One region of the Aeromicrobium sp. UC242_57 genome, then DNA from elsewhere that is predicted to be linked to it. Evidence: riboswitches for the same ligand, from Rfam matches in the RefSeq annotation. Region 1 holds a riboswitch; the other holds the start of a gene.

Region 1 (3,824 bases):
GTTCGGACGCGCTCACCGGCCGATCCGATGATCGACCGGGCCGTGTCCGCTGCCGATGTCGAGGCTCATTCCCGCCACCAACGCCCTCGTCAGATAGTCCTTGGCCCCAGCGACCGCATCGGCGACGCTGCGACCCAGGACCAGGTGCGAAGCGATCGCCGACGACAACGTGCACCCCGTGCCATGCGTGTGCACCGTGTCGACGCGCGGAAACCGCCAGACGTTGCACGGCGTCGTGCGACACGAGGACGTCGACGCTGAGATCGCCGGGCAGATGTCCGCCCTTGACCAGCACGTGCTGCGGGCCGACTCCAGCAACACCCGACCCACGACGTCGAGGTCGTCGAGCACCGAGATGTCTCGACCGGCCAGCACCTCGGCCTCTGGCACGTTGGGGGGTCACGACTGTCGCCAACGGCAGCAGCAGGTCGCGGATCGCCTCGACGGCATCCTCGGGCACCAGCCGATCACCCGACGTCGCGACCATGACGGGGTCGAGCACGACAGCCGGGACGGGTCGATCACGCAGCATCTCGGCAACCGTGCGGACGACGTCGACGCTGCCCAGCATCCCGATCTTCACCGCCCGGACGTCGAGGTCGTCGACGACCGCCCGGTACTGCGCCGCGATGAACTCGGTCGGCACCGCGTGGATGCCCGTGACGCCGAGGGTGTTCTGCACCGTCAACGCGGTGATGACGGTCGCGCCGTACACGCCCAGCGCACTGGCGGTCTTCAGATCGGCCTGGATGCCCGCCCCGCCCGACGGGTCGGAGCCCGCGATGGTCAACATCACGGGGGTGCGGCTCATGCGTGCACTCCCCTGGCCTGCAGAGCGTCGTCGACGGCGAGCCGCAACGAGGCCGCAGCCCCAGCCGGGTCGTCGGCAGCACAGATCGCGCTGACCACTGCCACGCCGTTGGCTCCCGCCGCGATGACGTCACGTGCATTGGCAGCGTCGATGCCGCCGATCGCGATCAGTGGCAGTCGGCCGCCCAGTCGCTTCGCGAGCTCGCGGACCCCATCGAGACCGAACGGAGCGGTCGTGTCGGTCTTGGTCGGCGTGGCCCACACCGGGCTGGCCGCGACGTAGTCGCAGGCCGCGAGCTGCACCGCATCGTCGAGCTGCCTCAGATCGTTGACCGACCAGCCGATCACGGCGTCTTCTCCTAGTGCTGCGCGCGCTGTGACCGGATCGGTGTCGCCGACCCCGACGTGCAAGCCGTCACCGGCGCGCGCCGCGGCGACGTCGTCATTGGCGAGCACCGCGACCGAGGCCGGCAGGGCGGCCCGCAGAGCCGCCACTGCTGCCAGGCGGTCGGCCGACGTGCCGGACTTGTCTCGCACCTGCACGCACGTCGCGCCGCCTGCAACGGCAGCCGTCACGACCGAGCCGAGATCGTCGCAGGAAGGATCTGTGACCAGGTAGAGCCGCAGATCGATGCTCATGACTCGACGATCCGGACCGCAGCCAACCGCTCGTCGTCGAGCATGGCGAGCCGTCGAGCAGGCGGACACGGAACGTGCCCGGTCCGGGGGCGTTCTTCCCCGCACGCTCCCCTGCTACGGCGAGCATTGCCATCGCGGTCACCGACGCGTCGAAGGGGTCGTCCGCCACGGCGCAGCACGCGGCGACGAGCGCCGTTGCCGAGCAGCCGAGGGCCGTGACCATCGGCATCAGCGCATGTCCGCCGTGGACGACTGCGGTGCGCACGCCGTCGGTGATGACGTCTTCGACTCCCGTCACGACCACGACGGCCGACAGCTCTCTGGCGAGCGTCCGAGCGCCGTCGAGCGCATCGAGCGAGGCCGCCTGGCTGTCGACGCCCCGGCCACCGGCCTGGGACGTCGCGATGGCGAGGATCTCGCTGGCGTTGCCACGCACGACCGTCGGTGCGTGCCGCAGCAGCTCGGCGACGATGTCGCGCCGATACGACGTCGCGCCGACGGCGACCGGGTCGAGAACCCACGGGGTGCCGACCTCGCGCGCCGACTGTGCGGCGGCGGTCATGCCGTCGACCCACGACGGCGACGGTGTGCCGATGTTGATGCCGACGGCCGAGGAGATCCGCGCGAAATCACCGGCCTCGTGCGGATCGTGCACCATCGCCGGGGAGGCACCCACGGCGTTCAGCACATTGGCCGCGACGTCCATCGAGACGTAGTTGGTGATGTACTGCACCAGCGGCGACTTCTCGCGGACCGCAGCAGCAATCGTGGACGTGACAGTACTCGTCATGAGCAGGCTCCCTCGCGCCGGTGTTAACCGGATCAGGTTCGGCGGGTCTCATCTCAGCCCCCTCGTGGGGCACCCCGGCCTTGCGCCTCGAACCTATCGCACCCATTCCCCGTCCCGCTGAAGAGGTGCTTACCGCCCCGCCGCGAGGTACTTGTCGCCCCCGTGAGGGCAGCAGCCACCTCCCGGAGGGGCAACAACCACCTCCTCGAAGGGCAGTCGGTACCTCCTCGGAGGGCGGTAAGTACCTCTTCAGGGGGAATGGGGAACGCCCCGCCCGGATGGTCCGGGCGGGGCGTCGAGGTGGAGCTGGTGACTAGCGGGCGGCCTGGCCGTCGACGTAGTCAGCGTCCTGCTGCTGCCAGCTGAAGTGCGAGCGCAGGACCTTGCCGGTCTTCTCGATCGGGTGTCCGGCCTCCTTCTCACGCAGCCTCCAGGAACTCCTTGGCGCCATTGTCCTGGTCGTCGATGAAGCGCTTGGCGAACGTGCCGTCCTGGATGTCGGCGAGGACGCCCTGCATGCGCTCCTTGACACCTGCGTCGACGACGCGGGGGCCGGAGACGTAGTCGCCGTACTCGGCGGTGTCGGAGATGCTCCAACGCTGCTTGGCGATGCCGCCCTCCCACATCAGGTCGACGATGAGCTTGAGCTCGTGCAGGACCTCGAAGTAGGCGATCTCGGGCTGGTAGCCGGCCTCAGTCAGCGTCTCGAACCCGGCCTGGACCAGGTGCGACATGCCACCGCACAGGACAGCCTGCTCGCCGAAGAGGTCGGTCTCGGTCTCTTCAGTGAACGTCGTCTTGATGACGCCGGCGCGGGTGCCGCCGATAGCCTTCGCGTACGACAGGGCGATGTCCCACGCCTTGCCGGTCGCGTCCTGCTCGACCGCGATGATGTCGGGGATGCCGCGGCCGTCGACGAACTCGCGACGCACGGTGTGGCCCGGCGCCTTGGGCGCGACGAGGAGGACATCGACACCGGCCGGCGGCGCGATGTAGCCGTAGCGGATGTTGAAGCCGTGACCGAAGACGAGAGCATCGCCGTCGACCAGGTTGGGCTCGATCGACTCGGCGTACACGTGACGCTGCACCTGGTCGGGCGCGAGGATCACGATGACGTCAGCCTCTTCGACGGCCTCGGCGACGTTCAGGACGCGCAGGCCCTCGGCCTCGGCCTTGGCGCGGCTCTTGGAGCCTTCGGGCAGACCGACGCGGACGTCGACGCCGGAGTCACGCAGGTTGAGCGCGTGGGCGTGGCCCTGGCTGCCATAGCCAATAACCGCCACGTTGCGACCCTGGATGATGCTCAGGTCTGCGTCGTCGTCATAAAACAGTTCAGCCACGGGGACTTCTCCTTGAGACTTTTCTTGTATGGGTGAAAACTTGGGGATTTCAGCTTGCCTGCGAGCCGGGGACGGCGCGCAGCGTGCGGTCGGTGATGGAACGGGATCCGCGACCTATGGCCACACGTCCGGACTGGGCGATCTCGCGGATGCCGAACGGTTCGAGAACGTTCAGCATCGCGGTGAGCTTGCCCGCGTCTCCGGTCGCCTCGATCGTCACGGCATCGGTGGCAACATCGACAACT
Region 2 (3,824 bases), on a different contig from region 1:
ATGGCCAACCGTCGCTGCTCGCCCCCGGACAGCCGATAAGGGTGAGCGCCTGCCAGGTGCGCCAGGCCGAAGAGGTCGAGCACTGCCATGACATCGATGTGTCGTTCGAGCCGAGTGGCAGTGTGACAGACCTCGTCGGCGACCTTAGTGGTCAAGAAGCCGTGCTCCGGGTTCTGCGGCACCCAGCCGACCGATGCCGCCAGAGCGGTCGATCGCAGCCGGCGTAGATCAGGTGTCACCGTGCCCGAGGCAGGCTTGAGCAGCCCGCCGAGCACCGCCAACGCGGTCGACTTGCCCGCGCCGCTGCGTCCCGTGAACCCCGTGACCTGGCCGGGCGCGATCGACGTGGTCAGACCCTTCAGGGCCATGGTGCGCTGCGTCCCTCGCAGCGTGCGCATGACCAGCTCGACCGAGACGTCCTGCGCCGTCACGGTCGGGGCCTCGCCGACCGGGCCGACCAGCCCAGCGGGGACGTCGAGCGGGCGCGGCGCGGTCATGCCGGGCATCCAGACTCCAGACGGCGCGCTCCCAGCCAGAAAAGCTCGCGACGGTCCCATCGCTGACCACCACGCCACCCGGCCCCAGGACAACCACCCGGTCCACGTGCGGCAGCCACGGCCCGATCCGGTGCTCGACCACGATCAACGTACGGTCGCGGGTTGCCGCCAGCACCGCCTCACGGACGCTTGTCGCGGTGTCCGGATCGAGCATCGACGTCGGCTCGTCGAGCAGCAGGACATCGGGGTGCATCGCAAGGACCCCCGCCAGCGCCAGACGTTGCTGCTCGCCGCCGGACAGGGCACCCGTGAAGTGATCACGTGGATACGTCAGGCCGACCGCAGCCAGCGCCGTGTCGACCAACGGCCAGATCTGTGCGGCCGGGAGAGCCGCGTTCTCCAGGCCGAAGGCGACGTCGCGGCCGATCCGTTCGGCCACGATCGCGTCGGCCGGATTCTGCAGCAGCAAGCCCAGTCTGCCGTCGACATGGGCTGTTCCGCTCAGCTCGCCTGCGATCGTCGACCCGAGAGCGCCGGCCAGTCCGTGCAGCAAGGTCGACTTGCCGGCGCCGCTCGGGCCGACGAGCAGCACCCGCTCGCCGGGTTCGACGGTCAGGTCGAACCCGGCGATGACGGGGTGTCGGCGGCCCATGGGGCGCCAGGTGAAGTCGCGGAAGCGGACTTCGCCGGTGGACATGGCTAGACCTCGTCGACCTGTTCGCGTCCGGCCTCGAAGGCGTCCAGGGCACCAGCCCGGGCGAGACCCCGGACCAGGAGGAATCCACCGATGCCCGCGATGATGATGCCCGAGGCCACGAAGACCCCCAGGTGCGCGAGCTTGTAGCCCCAGCCCCAGTACGAGTACCAGTTGGACCACTCGTAGAGGACCTCGAACACGGCGGCCAGTGCAGCACCTGCGGCCGCGAACACGACGCCGAAACGACGGTAGAGGCCGATCGCCAGGACGATCTCGACGCCCGCGCCTTGGAGCAGGCCCGAGACGATCGCGGTCATGCCCCATTCATTGCCAGGGAGCAGCGCCGAGATGCTGGCAGCGATCACCTCGCCGGCCAGTGCGGCACCGGGCTTGCGGACGATCAGGCCGATGACGACACCGGCGATCAGCCAGCCGCCACCGAACAGCGCGACGCTCGGCGGAAACGACAGCATCCCTGCGGTGCTGGCGGCGGCGTACAGCTTGCCCCACCCCCAGAAGATGACGCCGAAGGCGACACCCAGGGTGGTGATGGTGACCAAGTCGATCGTGCGATAACGCACCAAGGACCTGCCTGTAGACGTGATGGCAGAACTCATCGTGACTCCCTTCGCCGGTACTAACCGGAGCAGGTTCAAGGGTCTGCGGCGGATCCGCACTCTCAGCGCCCTCTGCTTGAGGCGCTCCCCTGTCTTGTGCAGTCGAGGCTACACCCGCCCGCTGGGGACGAAGGAATCTGATCGTGCCATCAGGCGCGTCGGCAGTGACTCGGAGACGACAAGGCCCCGGGGGGGTTCGCTGGCTGACGCCGCTACGCCGTTTGTCCCGGGGCTCTCTGTCAGTAGCCAACCTTACGCTCAGCATCAGACAGAAACGCACGTTGCACGCCGAGCTCGACGAAGTACGGCTTCTCCGCAACAGAATCGCGCACCACGAGCCGATACACGCTCGGAACCTGAGTGACGACATCACTCGCATCTTCGACATCGCTGCCCGGATCGGACCCGAACTGGGAGATCACCTAACGGCAACGTCTCGGGTGCGACACGTCATCACTCACAAACCGAGCCCATGAGGTCAACGAGGTCGGCCAGGCTCAGCGGCCGGTCAGGACGTTGCCGATGCGTGCCAACCGGCTAGGGCCAGCGAGGCCCTTGTTCTCGCGGCGATCTGCTTCGCGGTAGAGCCCGTACATCGCCTTGACCCCGAGCCAGCGGAACGGTTCTGGCTCCCACCGCCGCACCGACCGGTTGACCCACGGCAGCGACGTGAGATCGGTGTCACGACCGAGCGCGAGGTCGGCGAGCGTGCGACCGGCCAGGTGGGTCGTGGTGAGGCCACTGCCGACGTAGCCGCCGGCCCAGCCGAGACCCGTCGACGGATCGAACGAGACACTCGCGCACCAGTCGCGCGGCACGCCCAGCACCCCACACCAGGCGTGGTCGATGCGGGCAGGCCGTACCGCCGGGAACATGCCATGCAGGATCGTGGTCAGCGACTCCACCGTCCAGTCCTGGGTCTGGCCGTCGACGTCGGTACGTGAACCGAACCGGTACGGGATCCCCCGCCCGCCCAAGGCGATCCGGCCGTCCGCGGTGCGCTGCGCGTAGCAGTACGCATTCGCGTTGTCGCCCAACAGCTCGGCGCCCGACCAGCCGATGTCGTCCCACACCGAGTCGGGTAGCGGCTCGGTGACGATCATCGCGGAGTTCATCGGCAGCCACGTACGTCGCTGGCCGCGGATGCTTGCGGTGTAGCCCTCGAGGCACCTCAGGATCCGCGGAGCCCGCACCCGTCCGCGATCCGTCGTCACGACGCCCGGCTCGATGCGCTGTGCACGGGTCCGTTCGAGGATGCGCACCCCACGGCGTTCGACGGCGGCCGCGATCCCGGCGACGAGCTTGGCCGGGTGGACGCGTGCGCAGTGCGGGCTGAACGTCCCGCCCAACGCGCCTGCCACGTGCAGCCGACGGTCGAGCCGTCCGCGGTCAGCTCTTGCTGATGCTCCGCGCCGATCCCCCAGGCGGCGTCAGCGCCGAGCCCTTCCCGCATGCGGATGAGCTGGGCGTTCGACCGCGCCACGTACAGGACGCCGTTCTTGACGATGTCGGCTTCGATCTGCTCGGCCCGACACACTTCGATGACGTCGTCGACGGCCCGCTCCATGGCTCCGACCAGAGCCGTCACACCGTCGCGCCCGTGCGTCGCGCCGTAGCGTTCCTTGCTGCCCGACAGCTCGGCCGACAGCCATCCTCCGTTACGACCCGAGGCACCGAAGCCGGCGAACTCGGCCTCCAGCACCACGATGTCGAGCTGCGGGTCGACAGCCGCCAGGGCATAGGCCGTCCAGAGCCCGCTGAGCCCGCCTCCCACGATGCAGACATCACAGTCGAGGTCACCGTCGAGGGACGCCCGTGGCATCGGCACGCCGACCTGGTGCCACCAGAACGAGACGCCGCCGTTGATCACGGTTTCATGCTGCCACCACAACGGCGCAACAGCACTGCGACACCAGAGAGCGGGGAGGGCCCCGTAGGACCCTCCCCGCTCTACCCGCTGCTTACTTGACCTTCACCGCCTTCGTCCCGGTCGAGCTGCCGGAGTAGTTGGCG

What was found. A riboswitch is a leader RNA that binds a small molecule or an ion and turns the genes downstream of it on or off. The one in region 1 is predicted to bind thiamine pyrophosphate.
Region 2: it holds a riboswitch for thiamine pyrophosphate, as region 1 does, so the genes downstream of both, ACHMWU_RS28645 (ECF transporter S component) here and thiM (hydroxyethylthiazole kinase) in region 1, are expected to answer to the same signal.

Annotation. Positions count from the first base shown of each region.
Region 1 is NZ_JBIOAM010000003.1:943,976-947,799, reverse strand. It holds partial or broken gene ACHMWU_RS15995 (thiaminase II) at 1-16, opposite strand, end outside; gene ACHMWU_RS15990 (bifunctional hydroxymethylpyrimidine kinase/phosphomethylpyrimidine kinase) at 13-390, opposite strand; partial or broken gene ACHMWU_RS15985 (hydroxymethylpyrimidine/phosphomethylpyrimidine kinase) at 458-793, opposite strand; gene thiE (thiamine phosphate synthase) at 808-1,449, opposite strand; partial or broken gene thiM (hydroxyethylthiazole kinase) at 1,514-2,239, opposite strand; TPP riboswitch at 2,231-2,326, opposite strand; partial or broken gene ilvC (ketol-acid reductoisomerase) at 2,553-3,579, opposite strand; partial or broken gene ilvN (acetolactate synthase small subunit) at 3,629-3,824, opposite strand, start outside.
Region 2 is NZ_JBIOAM010000005.1:1,130,880-1,134,703, reverse strand. It holds gene ACHMWU_RS28655 (ABC transporter ATP-binding protein) at 1-341, opposite strand, end outside; gene ACHMWU_RS28650 (ABC transporter ATP-binding protein) at 229-1,194, opposite strand; gene ACHMWU_RS28645 (ECF transporter S component) at 1,197-1,811, opposite strand; TPP riboswitch at 1,801-1,912, opposite strand; gene ACHMWU_RS28640 (hypothetical protein) at 2,051-2,233, opposite strand; gene ACHMWU_RS28635 (NAD(P)/FAD-dependent oxidoreductase) at 2,309-3,172, opposite strand; partial or broken gene ACHMWU_RS28630 (NAD(P)/FAD-dependent oxidoreductase) at 3,277-3,633, opposite strand; gene ACHMWU_RS28625 (Ig-like domain repeat protein) at 3,773-3,824, opposite strand, start outside.